4 regions of the Rhizobium sp. BT03 genome follow, and region 2 is predicted to be linked to each of the others. Evidence: predicted binding sites of a transcription regulator. Region 2 holds the regulator's gene; each other region holds the start of a gene.
The links. The regulator PhoB, encoded in region 2, activates phosphate uptake and scavenging genes when phosphate is short. The targets are predictions, from matches to a motif close to TGTCATNNANCTGTCAT.
Positions count from the first base shown of each region.

Region 1 (4,588 bases), 360 kb from region 2:
AAACTGACCTGGTGAGACTGACATGAGCGATGCTGCGATGAAACTGGTGGTGGTTGGCGCGGCAGGGCGCATGGGCCAGACACTGATCCGGCTCATCCATTCCATCGAGGGCGCCACGCTGCATGCGGCGGTCGAGCGTAGCGGTTCGCCCTTTATCGGCAAGGATGCCGGCGAGATCGCCGGCCTCGGCCCGAGCGGCGTCATCATTGGCGACGACCCGCTCCAGGCCTTCCTGCATGCCGAGGGCGTGCTCGACTTCACCTCGCCGGCCGCGACAGTGGAATTCTCGGGGCTCGCCGCGCAGGCCCGCATCGTCCATGTCATCGGCACCACAGGCTGCTCGGACGACGACAATGCCAGGATCGCGGCGGCGGCCCGCCATGCCCGCATCGTCAAATCAGGCAATATGAGCCTCGGGGTCAATCTGCTCAGCGTGCTCGCCGAACAGGCTGCACGGGCGCTCGAGCCTGAGGATTGGGACATCGAAATCCTGGAAATGCACCACAAGCACAAGGTGGATGCGCCTTCCGGCACCGCCCTTCTTCTCGGCGAGGCAGCGGCCAAGGGGCGCGGCATCGATCTCGCCGCCCAGTCGGTCCGGGTGCGCGACGGCCATACCGGGGCTCGGCAAGCCGGCACCATCGGCTTTGCGACGCTGCGCGGCGGCTCCGTCATCGGCGAGCATTCGGTGCTTTTCGCCGGCGAAGGCGAGATCGTCACCCTGTCGCACAGTGCCGCCGACCGGTCGATCTTTGCGCGCGGCGCCATCAAGGCGGCGCTCTGGGCGCGCGACAAGAAGCCGGGTCTCTATTCCATGCTCGACGTGCTCGGGCTTTCTTCCCAATAACGACATATCGGAGGCATATTCATGAGCGGTACCCTCGTCCTCGTTCGCCACGGCCAGAGTGACTGGAACCTGAAGAATCTCTTCACCGGCTGGAAGGATCCCGATCTGACAGCGCTCGGCATCGAGGAAGCCAATGCCGGCGGCAAGGCACTGGCAGAATACGGGATCAAATTCGACGTCGCCTATACCTCGGTGCTGGTGCGCGCGCAGCACACGCTGAAGCTCATCCTCGACAAGGTCGGCCAGCCCGATCTGCCGACGATCCGCGACCAGGCGCTGAACGAGCGCGACTACGGCGATCTCTCCGGCCTCAACAAGGACGATGCGCGCGCCAAATGGGGCGAGGAGCAGGTGCATATCTGGCGCCGCTCCTACGACGTGCCGCCGCCCGGCGGCGAAAGCCTGCGCGACACCGGCGCCCGCGTCTGGCCCTATTACCTGACCGAAATCCTGCCGCGCGTGCTCAGGGGCGAGAAGGTGCTGGTTGCCGCGCACGGCAATTCGCTGCGCTCGCTGGTGATGGTGCTCGACAAGCTGACCAAGGAAGGCGTGCTCGCCCTTAACCTCGCGACAGGCGTCCCGATGGTCTACACGCTGAAGGCGGATTCGACCGTCGCTTCGAAGGAAGTGCTCGGCGACATGTCCGGCGCACACTGATACCAGTGGCCTTCCCTGTTCCGGCAGGGAAGGCTGACCTCAATTCTCGATCGTGAACTGCACCCGGTCGGCCGCGAAGCGGCTGATCGAATATTGCACCGGCACGCCGTCGAGATCGGTATTCATCGCCTTGGCGATCAGAAGAATCGCACCGGGGGTGAGTTCGAGATCGGCCAGATCAGCCGTGTCGGCATGCGCCGCAGTCACCTCGGTCGTTGCGCGGACATAGTCCGGCAGGCCAAGCTCGGCGAAAGCCTTGGTGATCGATTCGTGCTTGCGATAGGCCTCGCCGATGCCGGCGAAACGCTCGGCGGGAAACCAGCTCGTCGCTTTTGACACCGGCCGCTTGTCGGCCTGACGCAATGTTTCCAGCCGGATCACCTGCTCTCCCTGCTTCAGACCCAGCCAGCGGGCGACCTCGGCGCTCGCCGCCTCCTGCACCTCATCAAGCAGCAGACTGCGCATCTCGCGCGCCTGGTCGCCGATGCCTGAAGTGAAGCGGGTGCGTCGGGTGATCGGGAAATTCAGCCGCTCCTTGCGCTCGATCAGTGTGCCGCGACCTTGCACCGCCCGGACGATGCCTTCCTGCGCCAAGGCCGCCAAGGCGCTGCGCACCGTGTGGCGGTTGACGCCGAATTGCAGCGCCAGCACGGTTTCGGGCGGCACCATTCCGGTCTCGTCATAGGCGCCGTTGCCGATCGCCTCGCGAATCCGATCGGCGATCTGGCGCCAGAGCGCCACGCCGGTCTGCCTTTGCACCTGCTTCAATCCCGCCATTCCGTCCCCATTTCCCGCGCCCGATGTCACACGCTTGTCACGACATCGATTTAAGCGTAGGTTTATCTTGTATAGTTGTCTATATCAATAGACATTTTAAGGGAAGCGGCGATGATATCAGCGGACAGGACAGACGCTGCGTCACAGACGGCATCCGGGCGCAAGCGCGCCGCCGATCTGCTGGCGCGCGCAGAACGCAGCGAACTCACGGCGGCCTGGAATGCCTTGCCGGAAAAGCCTGCGGCGCATCCGGTGCGCGGGCCGGAGACCGGACTGGTGATGGTCCGCGGCCGCATCGGCGGCGGCGGCGCGCCCTTCAATCTCGGCGAAGTGACGATGACGCGGGCCACGGTCCGGCTCGACTCCGGCTCGGTCGGTCATGCCCAGGCGCTCGGCACTGATCGTGAGAAGGCGCGGCTCGCGGCGATTTTCGACGCGCTCTGGCAGGAGGAGGCGACCAAGGATTTCGTCGAACAGGCGCTGCTTTTGCCGATCACTGAGCGGATCGCCGCTGCCGAGTGCCGCAAGGCGGAGGAGACGGCGGCCACCCGTGTCGACTTCTTCACCATGGTCAGGGGAGACAACTGATGAGCCTGAAGACGGAAGCCCTGACCGGCGGCTTTGCCGAGCCGGTCTTCCATGCCCAGAGCGTCTTCAAGATGCTGATGGACGGCATGGCCCGACCCGGCACAATCCAGACCGTTCAGCCCGATGTCGCGCCGCCTGTGCCGCTCGGCATTGCCGCCGGCGCGATCGCTCTCACACTTTGTGACCACGACACGCCGGTCTGGCTGCCCCAAGGGCTGGCGAAATCCGCCGTGTCGGAGTGGCTCGGCTTCCACACCGGCGCACCGCTGACGACGGAGAAGGCCGAGGCGCGCTTCGCTTTCACCGAGGCCGGCACCGCGCTTTGCCCCTTCAGCCTCTTCGCCTCGGGCACGCAGGAATATCCCGACCGCTCGACGACGCTCATTATTCAGCTCCCCGAACTCGAGGGTGGGCGCAGGCTGGCGCTGATGGGTCCCGGCATCCAGAGTGTGACGGAGGTCGCGCCTGTCGGCCTGCCGGAGACCTTCCTGCGGCTCTGGACCGAGAACCGCGCGCTCTTTCCACGCGGAATCGACATCGTGCTGACATCGGCGACACGCTTCCTCTGCCTGCCGCGCACCACCAAGATCACCGCAACGGAGATTTGAGCTCATGTATGTTGCCGTCAAGGGTGGCGAGGCCGCCATCGCCAATGCCCATCGCCTGCTGGCCGACCGCCGCCGCGGCGACCGTTCGCTGCCTGCAATCGGCATCGACCAGATCGTCGCGCAGCTGGCGCTCGCCGTCGACCGGGTCATGGCCGAAGCCTCGCTTTTCGACCGCACCCTCGCCGCCCTTGCCGTGCGCCAGTCGCGCGGCGACATGATCGAGGCGATCTTCCTGCTGCGCGCCTACCGCACGACGCTGCCGCGCTTCGGTTATTCCAGGCCGCTCGACACGGCTGATATGACGATCGAACGCCGGATTTCGGCGACCTACAAGGATCTGCCGGGCGGCCAGCTTCTCGGGCCCACTTTCGATTATACCCACCGCCTGCTCGATCCCTCGCTGCTTGAGGACGAAACGGTCGAGGCGCCTGCCCAGCGCGCCGCCGAAACCGGCCGCGTCATGCGGGTCTCCGAGATCCTCGACGAGGAAGGCCTGATCGAGGCCGACGGCGACATGCCCGAAGATCACGAGATCGGCGACCTGACCCGCGAGCCGATGGAATTCCCGATGACCCGCGACCTGCGCCTGCAGGCACTGGCCCGCGGCGACGAAGGTTTCCTGCTGGCGCTCGGTTATTCCACCCAGCGCGGCTATGGCCGCAATCACCCCTTCACCGGGGAAATTCGCATCGGCGAGGTCGAGGTGGAATTCGACGTGCCGGAACTCGGCTTCGCCGTCTCGCTCGGCGTGATCCAGGTCACCGAATGCCAGATGGTCAACCAGTTCAAGGGCTCCGCCAAGGCGCCGCCGCAGTTTACCCGCGGCTACGGCCTGGTCTTCGGCCAGAGCGAGCGCAAGGCGATGGCGATGTCGCTGGTCGATCGCGCGCTTCGCGCCGAAGAGCTCGGCGAGGATATCACCGCGCCGGCGCAGGACGAGGAATTCGTCATCTCCCATTCCGACAACGTCCAGGCGACCGGCTTCGTCGAGCACCTGAAGCTTCCGCATTATGTGGACTTCCAGGCCGAACTCGATCTCGTTCGCCGCATGCGCCGCGAATTCGAAGCCGCCCGCGATGCCGGCGAAGACATGAAGGAAGCCGCCGAATGA
Region 1 covers NZ_CP125640.1:2,440,505-2,445,092, forward strand. The annotation lists gene QMO80_RS12085 (ABC transporter ATP-binding protein) at 1-7, shown strand, start outside; gene dapB (4-hydroxy-tetrahydrodipicolinate reductase) at 23-847, shown strand; gene QMO80_RS12095 (2,3-bisphosphoglycerate-dependent phosphoglycerate mutase) at 869-1,504, shown strand; gene phnF (phosphonate metabolism transcriptional regulator PhnF) at 1,544-2,281, opposite strand; gene phnG (phosphonate C-P lyase system protein PhnG) at 2,393-2,869, shown strand; gene phnH (phosphonate C-P lyase system protein PhnH) at 2,869-3,477, shown strand; gene QMO80_RS12115 (carbon-phosphorus lyase complex subunit PhnI) at 3,482-4,588, shown strand; gene QMO80_RS12120 (alpha-D-ribose 1-methylphosphonate 5-phosphate C-P-lyase PhnJ) at 4,585-4,588, shown strand, end outside.
Region 1: a site for PhoB is predicted at 2,306-2,322, ahead of phnF (phosphonate metabolism transcriptional regulator PhnF). Genes of this name have one in related genera too.

Region 2 (4,588 bases):
GTGCGCGATGCAGCCGCCATGCTCTCCAAGGGCGCGCCGATCCAGCTGCGCGACATGGTCGTCGCCGACCCGTCGATCATCGGCAAGACGGTCAATGTCACCGTGCTTGCCGACGCCAATGTCGATAGCGCCAACAAGGGCCAGATCGACCTTTCGGTCGATGAGAAGAACCGCAAAGTCAACGACAAGCAGGTTGGCTGGATGAACGAGCTGAAGGCGAGCGGCGCTCTGCACAAGCAGTTCAACACCGGCCTCTTCGTCAACGGCAATTCCAGCCGTCCGGAGGCTGCAGGCCTTGGCGTCGCCCTCATCGGCTCGCTCTACCTGATGCTGATCGTGCTGGTGCTCTCCCTGCCGATCGGTGTCGCCGCCTCGATCTATCTCGAGGAGTTTGCCCCGAAGAACCGGCTGACGGATCTGATCGAGGTCAACATCAACAACCTCGCCGCCGTCCCGTCGATCGTCTACGGTCTGCTCGGCCTTTCCGTCTTCATCAATTTCGTCGGCCTGCCGCGTTCGGCGTCGCTGGTCGGCGGCCTGGTGCTGACGCTGATGACCCTGCCGACGATCATCATCGCGACGCGCGCGGCTCTGCGCGCCGTGCCGCCGTCGATCCGCGCCGCAGCGCTCGGCCTCGGCGCTTCGAAGATGCAGATGGTGTTCCACCATGTTCTGCCGCTCGCCATGCCCGGCATCCTCACAGGCACGATCATCGGCTTGGCGCATGCGCTCGGCGAAACCGCGCCGCTGCTCCTGATCGGCATGGTCGCCTTCGTCGCCAACGCGCCGACGACACCGCTCGATCCCTCGACGGCCCTGCCGGTGCAGGTCTATATGTGGGCCAACGAGGCCGAACGGGCCTTCGTCGAGCGTACTTCGGGTGCCATCATCGTCCTGCTCCTGTTCCTGATCGTCATGAACATGGGCGCCATCCTCTTGCGTCGTCGCTTCGAGCGCCGCTGGTAAACGGAGTTACAGATCATGAACATGTTGACGGAAGCTGCAGTTGAAAAGGCGCTGGATCAGAAGATGAGCAACGTCCCGTATAAGATGATCGGCCAGGATGTCTCGGTTTACTACGGCGAGAAGCGCGCGCTTTTCGATGTGAACCTGAACATCCGCGAAAACACCGTAACCGCGCTGATCGGCCCGTCGGGCTGCGGCAAGTCGACCTTCCTGCGGAGCCTGAACCGCATGAACGACACGATCGACGGCTGCCGCGTCGCCGGCAAGATCACGCTGGACGGCGACGACATCTATGATCCCGATATCGACGTCGTCGAACTGCGCGCCCGCGTCGGCATGGTCTTCCAGAAGCCGAACCCGTTCCCGAAGACGATCTATGAAAACGTCTCCTACGGCCCGCGCATCCATGGCCTTGCCAAGTCGAAGGCCGATCTCGACCAGATCGTCGAGACCAGCCTGCAGCGCGCCGGCCTCTGGAACGAGGTCAAGGACCGCGTGCACGAATCCGGCACCGGCCTCTCCGGCGGTCAGCAGCAGCGCCTCTGCATTGCGCGTGCCGTCGCCGTCAGCCCCGAAGTCATCCTGATGGACGAGCCCTGCTCGGCGCTCGACCCGATCGCCACCGCCAAGGTCGAGGAGCTGATCCACGAGCTGCGCGAGAACTACACGATCGTCATCGTCACCCACTCCATGCAGCAGGCCGCGCGCGTCTCGCAGCGCACCGCCATGTTCCACCTCGGCAATCTCGTCGAGGAGAACGACACCGACAAGATGTTCACCAATCCCGACGATCCGCGCACCCAGGACTACATCATGGGTCGCTTCGGCTGATTGCGGTCATCCGAAGCCTTCCCGTTATTCGAGGACAAAGCCCCATGGCATCGACACATATTTATTCTGCCTATGATGATGATCTGAAGTTCCTGTCCAGACGGATTTCCGAAATGGGCGGCCTGGCCGAGCAGATGGTCGCCGAATCCGTTCGCGCCCTGGTCAACGGCGACACGGCGCTCGCCCAGAAGGTCATCTCCGACGACGTGATCCTCGATCACGCCGAGCGCGAGATCGGCGACAAGGCGATCATCACCATCGCCCGCCGCCAGCCGATGGCCGCCGACCTGCGCGAAATCATGGGTTCGATCCGCATCGCCGCCGATCTCGAACGCGTCGGCGACCTCGGCAAGAACACCGCCAAGCGTGTTATCGCCGTGCAGAGCACCGGCGTTCCCCGCAAGCTCGCCCGCGGCCTCGAGCATCTGTCCGAACTGGCGCTCGTCCAGCTCAAGGAAGTGCTCGACGTCTACACGACGCGCGCCGCCGACAAGGCGAGTGCGATCCGCGAGCGCGACAACGAGATCGACGCGATGTACACCTCGCTGTTCCGCGAGCTCCTGACCTACATGATGGAAGATCCGCGCAACATCACCAGCTGCACGCATCTTCTCTTCTGCGCCAAGAATATCGAGCGCATCGGCGACCACGCCACCAACATTGCCGAGACCATCTATTACATGGCGACCGGCGCGCAGCCGGAAGGTGACCGTCCGAAGGACGACAGCGCCAACACCGTCGGCGCGGTCACCGAATAACCGCCTAAACCAGACCATTGCGTGCGCGCCCATCTGGGGCGCGCAAAGAGGTCGCAGCCATTTTTTGTGAATTTGCGCAGGATGCATTGCTTAAATCACCCCCGGTTTAAGGATCAAGCGCGAGGAGACCGACACGCATGATCCCGAGAGTTGCAGTTGTTGAAGACGAGGAAGCCCTGAGCGTGCTTCTCCGCTACAATCTCGAAGCTGAGGGCTTCGAGGTCGATACCATCCTTCGTGGCGACGAGGCCGAAATCAGGCTTCAGGAGCGCACGCCCGACCTTCTCATCCTCGACTGGATGCTGCCCGGCGTCTCCGGCATCGAGCTTTGCCGGCGCCTGCGCATGCGGCCGGAAACCGAGCGCCTGCCGATCATCATGCTGACGGCGCGCGGCGAGGAGAGCGAGCGCGTCCGCGGATTGTCGACGGGCGCCGACGATTATGTCGTCAAGCCTTTCTCGACCCCGGAACTCGTCGCCCGCGTCAAGGCGATGCTGCGCCGCGCCCGCCCCGAGGTACTGTCGACCGTGCTGAAATGCGGCGATATCGAACTCGACCGCGAAACCCACCGCGTCCACCGCAAGAGCCGCGAAGTCCGCCTCGGTCCCACCGAATTCCGCCTCTTGGAATTCCTGATGTCGTCGCCCGGCCGGGTCTTTTCCCGCTCGCAGCTCTTGGACGGCGTCTGGGGCCACGACATCTACGTCGACGAACGCACCGTCGACGTCCATGTCGGCCGCCTGCGCAAGGCGCTGAACTTCTCCAACATGCAAGACGTCATCCGCACCGTCCGCGGCGCCGGCTATTCGATGGAAGCCTGAGCCTCGCAAACGGGGGTGAGGGGACGTGCCCCGCGAGAGGTTGCCGGGAACGGAGAGATTGCCGCTTGCTCCCTCTTCTCCCCAGCGGGGAGAAGGTGGCCCGAAGGGGCGGATGAGGGGGCCCACACGGCACCCCCTCCCGTCATCACCTATCCCATCATATCAACGGCGAACGCCCTAAGCACGGTCGAAACCCGCACGGGCGTTGTTGGGAAAGACCGGCTTCGCCGGCCCCCTCATCCGCCCTACGGGCACCTTCTCCCCGCTGGGGAGAAGAGGGAATCGAGACGCTGCGGCATATCCCTTTTCCCCGCAAGCGGGGTCCGAAGGACGGGTCGAGACATGTGGCTCGCCCCCCCGGTCGGTGCCGGCAGGCGGATGAGGGGCAGCCACACCCAACACACTCACACAAAAAAACGGGCTTTTCAGCCCGTTTTCGTATTCCGGCAATGCCTTACCCGCTCAGCTGGCCCGCGCTGCCGCCCGGCGGCGTTCGTTGATTGGCTGGTAGGCGAGTTTCTGGTGATAGCTGCAATAGGGCGAATTATCAGGGGACTCGCAGCCGCAGAAGTGGAAGTCGTCCTTCAGCGGATCGCCGACCGGCCATTTGCAGGTGCGTTCGGTCAGTTCCGTCAGGCCGAGGCGGCGCGAGATCGGCACGACCACGTTGCCCTTCGGCACGTATTCCATTTCCTCGACCGTTTCGATCTCGATCTCTTCCTTCAGCATCGTCGCGCCCTGCTGGCGGGTGACGGTGCGGGTGGCGATCCGGGAGGCGTAGTTCGGCGCGCGCGGCGCAGATGTATTGCGTTTCGGCGTCCGCGCCGTGGCGGCCGTGCCGCCGGCCTTGGCGCGGCCGGGAAGGCTCAGCCTGTGTACCTTGCCGATCACAGCGTTTCTGCTGACACCGCCAAGTTGTGCCGCGATCTGGCTGGCGCTCAGTCCTTCGGCCCAAAGCTTCTTGAGTTTCTCGACCCGCTCGTCTGTCCAGTTCATGCCCTGTCTCCACCTTTCGCGTTGGTGATGGCAGAATCCCTCACCGTTGTCCCGGAAGCCTCCGAAACAAGAAACGCCTGATCAATTTTGGTGACTAGTTCCGCCGCATGCAGTCTAGTAATTGAACTTTAACCTAGTGTGAGCCTGACTCCGTGACAAGAGTCGCATGAATCCGGATGAATCGAATTCGGAGTTTTCCCCAACTTGCTGCCCCGG
Region 2 covers NZ_CP125640.1:2,080,887-2,085,474, reverse strand. The annotation lists gene pstA (phosphate ABC transporter permease PstA) at 1-966, shown strand, start outside; gene pstB (phosphate ABC transporter ATP-binding protein PstB) at 982-1,797, shown strand; gene phoU (phosphate signaling complex protein PhoU) at 1,842-2,555, shown strand; gene phoB (phosphate regulon transcriptional regulator PhoB) at 2,693-3,376, shown strand; gene QMO80_RS10245 (GcrA family cell cycle regulator) at 3,839-4,372, opposite strand.

Region 3 (4,588 bases), 1.8 Mb from region 2:
CCGTCAGCGGCTCGGTCACGCTGCCGGCGTCATAGGCACGCTCGGCGATGAAAGGCGAATGTTCGAAGACGCCGCCGAAGCGGGAAACGAAATCCTCGCGCGATAGCATCAGAGCGCGTCCGGCAGATGGTGCTTGTGCCAATGCTCGGCGATCTCGATGCGGCGCGGGATCCAGACCTTGTCGTGCTTCAGCACATATTCGATGAAGCGCTTCAGCGCCGCCGCCCTGCCCGGGCGCCCGACGAGACGGCAATGCAGGCCGACCGACATCATCTTGGGGCTGCCCGCCTTGCCTTCCTCATAGAGCGTATCGAAGGCATCCTTGAGATAGGTGAAGAACTGGTCGCCGGTGTTGAAGCCCTGCGGCGTCGCAAAACGCATGTCGTTGGTTTCGAGCGTGTAGGGAATGATCAGGAAAGGTTTCCCGTCGACGCCCTTCACCCAGAAAGGCAGGTCGTCGGCATAGGAATCGGAGGAATAGAGGAAGCCGCCCTCCTCCTGCACCAGCCGCAGCGTATTGTCGGAAGGCTTGCCCTGATACATGCCGTAGGGCCGCTCGCCGGTGAGTTCTGTGTGTAGGCGCACGGCTTCAAGGATATGCTTGCGCTCCAAGTCTTCCGGAAAATCCTTATATTCCAGCCAGCGGTAACCGTGGCTGGCGATCTCCCAGCCGGCTTCCTTCATCGCCGCCACGGCCTCGGGGTTGCGCGCCATCGCCAGCGTCACGCCGTAGACGGTCGCCTGCACCTTGAGATCGGTGAACATCCGCCAGAGCCGCCAGAAACCGGCGCGCGACCCATATTCATAGATCGATTCCATGTTGAGATTGCGCTGCCCCGGCCAGGCGGCCGCGCCGACGATCTCCGACAGCAGATTTTCCGATGCCGGATCGCCATCGAGGATCGAGCTTTCGCCTCCCTCCTCGTAATTGATGACGAACTGCACGGCGACGCGTGCCTCTTCAGGCCATTTCGGATCGGGCGTCTGACGCCCGTAGCCGACGAGATTGCGCGGATAAGTCTCGGATACCATCAAATCACCTTCTGAAAAGACGGAGAACGGTAGCATCCGCAGCCGGAATGTCGAGACGGAAACTGCGCAGCGGAATTTTGTCCTTCCCGCACAAGCATTTAGCTCATCGCCTGTCAGGCGATCTTGCGGGCGCTGACCTTGCCCATCGGATGCAGCGAATGAACCCGGAAAGGCCCGCCGGTGCCCTCCTCGATCATCAGCGCCACGTTGGAAACCAGGACCGGTTCGCTGAGCACAGCCTCGAAAACCGTCCGCAGCGCCGGCTCGATGCGCGGCATGTCGATCGCGTTGACGGGACCCGTCACCGGCATATGGAAGCGGAACTCCTCCATCACATAAGGATTGCCCCAGCGATGCAGGTTTGAGAACTGCGCGGCCGACAGCCCGTCCGGATCGCTGCGCTCGATCTCGGCTTCGCTGAGCGGCGCGCGGAAACGATCGAATTCCTGCACGATCGCCGAAGCGAGATATTGGATCTGCTCGCAGGGAACGCTCGGCAGCAGGCTGTAGAAATTGCCGAGCCGGGCGACTTCGAGGCGCGGAATCTGGAAGGGAAGAACAGTTCCGGAAAAACACATGAGATCGCGCAGGAGTTGCGATTCGGACAGCTCCGGACACAGGTGGAACGGCGCCTTCAGAACGCCGTGAAAACCATAGCGCCGCGGCACGGCGGTATGGAAGGCGATCTCGTGAATGCCAAGGCCGCGGACGGCCGGAGGTTCCAGCATATCGCCTGAGAACACGTTTCGGCCAAGCCAATGGGCGGCCATGAGCGATAGCGGGTCGCTTGCCGGGGGCGTGAAGCAAATGGCATAGCGCATGCGATTTCCTCCATCAGGAAAAGGAGCGCCGGTAATCTCAGGCGCTGTCGATGCGCAAGCAGATAGGTGATTTGCATGACAGAATAACGAAACGAGGCGGCGCAGAATTCACGTTTAACGTGAAGCCGCTGCGATATGGCTTGAAATTGCGAAGCTTTCCGGCAGCAGAAATCCGCAGTCTCTATCGCCCGCGATACAGATTGCCGCTTCCGCCAGCCGGTGGGCGAGGCCGAAGCTGACCTTGAAACCGCCGGTCAGCGCGATCAGGCGTGGGTGATCGGGATGGCGGCCGATCATCGGGTCGCGGTCGATCGCCTTCGGGCGAAGCGCGGCCCAGCGTTCGACGACGGCGGCGTCGCGAAGCGCCGGCACGATCTCCCGCGCCGCGGCGATCAGCGCGTCGAGCTGGGTATCCGTCGAAGTCGGATCGTCGAAACGGTTCTCGCTGGTGCTGCCGATCGCCGCATAACCGCCCTCATGCGCCACCACATAGAGCCCGTCGAGAAAGATCGTCGGCAGCGCCGGGTCGATATCGGCTTTCAACAGCGCCGCCTGCCCCTTGACCGGCTGGCCAAGTGGCTGTTTCAACCCCGGCGTCAGGCCCTGCAGCAACGGAAAGGACTGATGGCCGGCGGCCAGGATGCAGTGACGGAAAGCGATGCTTTCGCCGCCTATCTCAGCCATGCCGCGATCCGGCTCGAGATTGGCAACCGTTGCGTGCTCCAGAATGCGCATATGTTTTGACCGCCGCAGCAGGGCGACGAGGGCCGCGATCAGCGAACGGGGCGCCACGCGGGCGGCGAGCGTGTCGTGCACGAAGCCGCTCTCGCCGGCCGAGGCCTCGATCCAGCCGCCGACCGGCGGAGCGTCGAGCACATGCCAGTGGAAACGGCGCGCGCCGGCCTGCCAATGGCGTTCGGCGTCCTCGCAGTGGCGGCGTGCGATTATCTCGAGATGCGGCTTCGGCAGCGGGATCAGCCGTCCCGACCTGTTATAGCCGGCCGAAAGCCCGGTCGCCGCTTCGAGCGTGGCGATCTCGTCTTCGAGGGAGACCAGCGCATCGAATTGGAACTGCTTCTTCTCAGACCACCGATCCGGCATATGCGGCATCAGCGCGCCGAGCAGGCCGCCGCTTGCGCCTCCGCCCAATCTGCCGGCGTCGGCAATGATAGTATCGATACCGCGGCGCTCGGCATGGACGGCTGCCCAGAGACCCATGATGCCGCCGCCGACGATCAGCAATTCGCAGGATGATTGACCTGAGACCGGCCGAGGATTATCGGCTTTTTCCATGACAGACGTGAACCCCGATCAGATTGGCGCGGGCGCGCCGCAGCCGCTCGAATGGCGCGACGGCGATATGCCTTATTCCACCGCCTTTGGCGATCATTTTTATTGCCAAACCGACGGCCGGCTGGAATGCGGCCACGTCTTTCTCGCCGGCAACGGCCTGCCGGAGCGCTGGAACGGGCCGCAGGAATTCGTCATCGGCGAACTCGGCTTCGGCACCGGCCTGAACTTCGCCGAGACCTGGCGGCAATGGAAACTGCACCGCAAGCGCGGCCAGCATCTGCATTTCATCTCCTTCGAACTCCATCCGATGCGGGGCGAAGAGATCGGCCGGGCGCTCTCGCACTGGCCGGAGATCGATGCCGAACGCCAGGCGCTGACGGCGTCCTGGCCGGAAACGCCTGCCGATACGGTCTCGCTCGACCTCGACGAGCAGACGAGGCTCAGCGTCGTCTGCGGCGCAGCACTCGAAGGCGTCGCGGCCGCAAAGCCCGGCTTCGACGCCTGGTATCTCGACGGCTTCGCCCCGTCGCGCAACGGCGACATGTGGTCGGAGGAACTGATGCGGCTGGTCTGTGAGAAAGCGGCACCCGGCAGCACCTTCGCCACCTATGCGGCCGCCGGTTTCGTGCGCCGAAATCTCATCGCCGCAGGTTTTTCCGTCGAGCGCCGCCAAGGCTTCGCCGGCAAACGCGAAATGCTTTGTGGCATCAAGGCATCCGGCAAATAAGCAGATCAGTAGCTGGTACGCCCCGGCTGCTCCTCATCCTTGCCGAGCCATTGCCGGATCTTCTCTTCCAGCAGTTCGGGGCTGATCGGCTTCGACATATAGTCGTCCATGCCGGCGTCGAGGCAGAGTTCGCGGTCGCTTTCGAGCGCATGGGCAGTGACGCCGATGATCGGCACCCGGTGGCCCTGTCCCTTTTCCCGTTCGCGGATCGTCTGGGTCGCCTGATGGCCGTTCATGACCGGCATCGACACGTCCATCATGATGATCCGCGGCGTATGCCGCTCCCAGGCGGCGACCGCTTCCTCGCCATTGTCGACGACGAGGAAGGAAAGGCCGGTTCCCTGCAGGATCTGCGTGAAGACGATCTGGTTGACTTCGTTGTCCTCGGCGACGAGCACGTCGACGAATTCGGCGGCCCGCTGCTGCGGCACCGGCGCAGGCGGCGGGACAGGCGCGTCCGCCTGCGCCTGCAGCCGGGCGATCTCGGCCTCTGAAGCCTGCTTGACGCGGCTGGCGCGCACCACTTCGACGACGGTGTTGCGCAGCACGTTGGCGCGCGCCGGCTTCATCAGATGCGCGTGGCCGTTCAGCGCCGCGAATTCCTTTTCCGTGCCTGAAATATCCATCGATGTGAGGAAGATGATCGGCAGCTCGACGAAGCGGCGATCGGCGCGCAGCCGGCGCGCAACATCGGCGCCGTTCATATCGGGCATGT
Region 3 covers NZ_CP125640.1:3,851,535-3,856,122, reverse strand. The annotation lists gene uraD (2-oxo-4-hydroxy-4-carboxy-5-ureidoimidazoline decarboxylase) at 1-109, opposite strand, end outside; gene puuE (allantoinase PuuE) at 109-1,032, opposite strand; gene QMO80_RS18700 (DUF1045 domain-containing protein) at 1,146-1,853, opposite strand; gene QMO80_RS18695 (FAD-binding oxidoreductase) at 1,968-3,146, opposite strand; gene mnmD (tRNA (5-methylaminomethyl-2-thiouridine)(34)-methyltransferase MnmD) at 3,145-3,873, shown strand; gene QMO80_RS18685 (response regulator) at 3,879-4,588, opposite strand, start outside.
Region 3: a site for PhoB is predicted at 1,929-1,945, ahead of QMO80_RS18700 (DUF1045 domain-containing protein). Genes of this name have one in related genera too.

Region 4 (4,588 bases), on a different replicon from region 2:
TTTGCGCAGCGGCAGATCGTGGCGGGGCTGACGGCCGGGGCCGTCAAGTGAGCAGGTGAGACGACGGTTTTGACGATGTCTTCACACTTTCCGGTATCATGCTCTAGCCCGGCGCGCAGCGTTTTGTGCGTCGGCGCTGCGGTCCTGGACACGCTGTTTCGCGTGCGCGCGCTGCCGGCCGGCCAGGGCAAAATTCTCCCCTACGATATGCTGCAGGTCGCCGAAGGCATGGCGTCGAGCGCGGCCTTTGCGGTCGCCCAGCTGGGCGGCAATGCCAGCCTCTGGGGTGCGGTCGGTGATGATGCCACCGGCGAACGCATCATTGCCGACCTCGGCAGCAGCGGCATCGATACGAGCGGCATGGTCCGTGTGGCAGGCGCCCGCTCGGCCGTCTCGACGATCCTCATCGATGATCAGGGCGAGCGGTTGATCGTGCCCTTCTACGATGCAGCCCTGCACGCGACGGTCAAACCGGTGACAGAACAGGACGTGTCTGCTTTCGATGCGGTTCTGGTCGACGTCCGCTGGCCGAAGCTGGCATTGCGAACGCTGCTCGCCGCCGGAAAGGCGGGCAAACCGGCTATTCTCGATGGCGACGTTGCCGGCGACGGCGTGATCGAGATGCTGGCACCGGCGGCCAGCCACATCGTGTTCTCGCAGCCGGCCGCTGAGCGCCTTGCCGGAACTGCCGAGCCGGCGAAGGCCGTCGGTCTCTTGAAGCGACAGTTCGAGCATGCCTTCATCAGCGTTACATCTGGAGAAAACGGCTCCTTCTGGTGCGACGACCGAAGCAGCGAAATCTTCCATCTTGCCGCTCCGAAGGTGAGGGCCGTCGATACGCTCGCGGCCGGCGATGTCTTCCATGGCGCTTTCGCTCTTGCGATCGCAGAAGGCATGCCGATCGCTGAGACGATGCGCTTCTCGTCCATGGCGGCGGCGCTCAAATGCCAGGTCTTCGGCGGCCGTATCGGCGCGCCGGGCAGAGCCGATGTCTGCGATGCGCTGCGGAGCTGGGACGCACCGGTGACGAAGATGAATCCTGTTCTAAATTAAGGAGTTAGAGCATGATGTCATGAGAAAACCGCTCACGGCATCATGCTCTAGAAGAAGTCCGAAAGCCAGTAGCAGAGCGCTGAAATGGTCGCGGCGGCCGGGAGTGTGACAACCCAGGCGATAACGATGTTGCCGGCCAGGCCCCAGCGAACGGCTGACAGCCGTCGGGCGGCACCCACGCCGATGATGGCGCCGGTGATCGTGTGCGTCGTCGAGACCGGGATGCCCAGCCAGGTTGCGCCGAACAGCGTCAATGCTCCGCCGGTTTCGGCACAGAAACCCTGCATTGGGTTGAGGCGGGTGATCTTCGATCCCATGGTGTGGACGATCCGCCATCCGCCGCAAAGTGTGCCGAGCGCCATTGCGCCCTGGCATGAGAGAACCACCCAGAGCGGCACATGGAAGCCGCCGGTCAGGTAGCCCTGCGAATAGAGCAGCACGGCAATGATGCCCATCGTCTTCTGAGCGTCGTTGCCGCCATGGCCGAGGGAATAGAGCGAGGCGGAGACAAACTGGAAAATCCGGAATGTCCGATCGACAGCGAAAGGCGTCTGTCGCACGAAGATCCACGACACGATCAGGATGAGCAACAGCGCAAGGAGAAACCCGATCGCCGGCGACATCACGATGGCGCCGGCCGTTTTCAACAGGCCGCTCCAGACGATCGAACTGAAACCTGTCTTCATCAGGCCAGCGCCTACCAACCCGCCGACCAGTGCATGCGATGAACTCGAAGGGATACCGAAGACCCAGGTGATGATGTTCCAGACGATCGCGCCCACCAGTGCCGCGAAGATGACTTGCGGGGTGACGATGGCCGGATCGATAATGCCGGTCCCGAGCGTTTCTGCGACGTGCAGACCAAAGAACAAGAAGGCGATAAAGTTGAAAAAAGCCGCCCAGAACACCGCATATTGCGGACGCAGCACCCGCGTCGACACAATCGTGGCGATCGAATTGGCGGCATCGTGCAGGCCGTTCAAGAAATCAAAGAAGAGGGCAACAGCCACGAGAGCGGCAAGGAGGGGCAGGGCGAGGGTGGCTTCCATCAAACGTTCTCGATGACGATGCCACTGATTTCATTGGCGACATCCTCGAAACGGTCGACGACCTTCTCAAGCTCGCCATAAATCTCGCTGCCGATAAGATAAGCCATCGCATTTGACGCGCCGTGGCGGCGGAAGAGATCCTTCAGGCCCTGCTCATGCAACTCGTCGGACCGGCCCTCGACGCGCGTTACTTCTTCGGCCAGCGCGGCCAGACGCGGGGCGTTGGCGCTGATCCGGTCGAGAAGGGGAAGGGCTTCGGCGATCAGATGTGCCGCCTGGACGATCGTCTTTCCCATTTCCTGCATCACAGGGTCGAAGCTTTTCTGCTCGAACAGCCGGATGGTCTTCACCGTTTTCTGCATCATGTCGATCGCATCATCCATCGACTGGATGAGATCCTTGATATCGCCGCGATCGAAGGGCGTGACAAAACTGCGGCGCACGGCAAGCAGCACTTGGCGGGTAATCTCGTCCGCTTCATCCTCCAATTGAACGATCCGGGCGCAATGGCCTTCGATGTCCGTGCCGCCCAAGAGTTCGTTGAGCGCTTCGGCCGCACCGACGACGGTTTTTGAGTGTTGAGCGAAGAGATCGAAGAAGCGATCTTCCCGCGGCATGAGTTTTCGAAACCAGCTTAACATCGGCACTCCATGGACTGTCACAAAATCGTCATAAAGCACGGCGGCTGCCATGGAAAGCCGCGAGACCGCAGAAGGGAAGTCATTGACAGAAATCGCAATCCGTCGATCGCGCTGTCAGGGCACTTTCGGCAAATGTTCATTTGAACATTTCATTATTGCAAAGTGAACTATGACTGTTACCATTGCCACACGTCTGGAGCGGGAGGCTGCGGACCGAGAGCAATGGGAGTGAAGATGAACAAGATCGCTTTTTTCCTGTCCGCAGGATTGACCAGCCTGTCCTTATCCGTCCCGGCCATGGCCGCCACGAAGATCCAGTGGTGGCATGCGATGGGCGGCGAGAATGGCGCGAAGCTTGAACAGATCGCCAAAGGCTTCAACGCATCTCAGTCCGATTATGAGATCGTGCCGGTCTATAAGGGCACCTATGACGAGACGCTGACCGGCGCGATCGCTGCGTTTCGTGCCAAGCAGCAGCCGGCAATCGTCCAGGTCTATGAAGTCGGCACCGGCACGATGATGGCCGCACAGGGTGCGGTCTATCCGGTTTACCAGCTGATGAAAGACGAAGGCGAGGCCTGGGACCAGAGCAAATTCATTGCCCCGGTCGTCGGCTATTACTCGGACACCAGCGGCAATGTCTTGTCGCTGCCCTTCAATTCCTCGACGCCGATCATGTATTACAACAAGGACGTCTTCAAGAAGGCCGGGCTCGATCCGGAAACGCCGCCGAAAACATGGGCGGAGGTAGAATCCTTCTCGCGGACCATCATGAAATCGGGTGCGGCCAAATGCGGCTTCACCAGCGCCTGGATCTCCTGGATCCAGACCGAAAATCTTAATGCCCTGCACGACAAGCCGTACTCCACCAAGGCCAACGGCTTCGGTGGCCTGGACGCCGAATTCACCTTCAACAACGATTTGACGATCCGCCACTGGGACAATTTGAAGAAGTGGCAGGACGAAGGTCTGTTCAAATTCGGCGGGCCTGTCGGCGGCGACAACGCACCTCCGATGTTCTATTCGCAGGAATGCGCGATGTATATGAACTCGTCGGCCGGCCGGGCCGGCGTCATCAACAACGCGAAAAGCTTCAAAGTCGGTTTTGCACCGCTTCCTTTCTACGATGACGTCATCAAGCAGCCGCTCAATTCGATCATCGGCGGCGCCACCCTCTGGACGCTGAAGGGCCGTCCGGAAGCGGAATATAAGGGTGTCGCGAAGTTCTTCACCTACCTGCAGAAGCCGGAAGTTCAGGCCGACTGGCATCAGTTCTCCGGCTACCTGCCGATCACCGAAGCTGCCTATAAGCTCGGCCAGGACCAGGGCTATTATGAGAAAAACCCCGGCGCCGACATCGGCATCAAACAGCTGACGCGGGTGACTCCCACCGACAATTCCAAGGGCATCCGTTTCGGCAATTACGTGCAGGTGCGTGGCATCATCGACGATGAGTTTGCCGCTTTGCTGGGTGGAAAGAAGACGGCGAAGGAAGCGGTCGATTCCGTCGTCGCACGCGGCAACGAACAGCTTCGCGATTTCGAGTCCGCCAACTAATGGGCACCGCGACGGGGGCTGGTGAAAGACCGGTCCCCGTTTCCCATCCGTCAGTGTGAGGGCTCATGCAAACCAAACGGACCGTATTTCCCAACAAGCTTTTGCCTTACCTGCTCATTGCCCCCCAGATTTTCGTGACCGTGGTATTCTTCCTCTGGCCTGCGGCAACGGCCTTCTGGCAATCCTTCCTGCGCGAGGATGCCTTCGGCTTCAAAACGAACTTCGTCTGGTTCGAAAACTACCGTCGGCTTTTTGCCGATCCGATCTATATCAATGCCTTCGGCCACA
Region 4 covers NZ_CP125641.1:335,847-340,434, forward strand. The annotation lists gene QMO80_RS23360 (carbohydrate ABC transporter permease) at 1-51, shown strand, start outside; gene QMO80_RS23365 (sugar kinase) at 76-1,053, shown strand; gene QMO80_RS23370 (inorganic phosphate transporter) at 1,101-2,102, opposite strand; gene QMO80_RS23375 (DUF47 family protein) at 2,102-2,743, opposite strand; gene ugpB (sn-glycerol-3-phosphate ABC transporter substrate-binding protein UgpB) at 2,978-4,300, shown strand; gene ugpA (sn-glycerol-3-phosphate ABC transporter permease UgpA) at 4,366-4,588, shown strand, end outside.
Region 4: a site for PhoB is predicted at 2,759-2,775, ahead of ugpB (sn-glycerol-3-phosphate ABC transporter substrate-binding protein UgpB). Genes of this name have one in related genera too.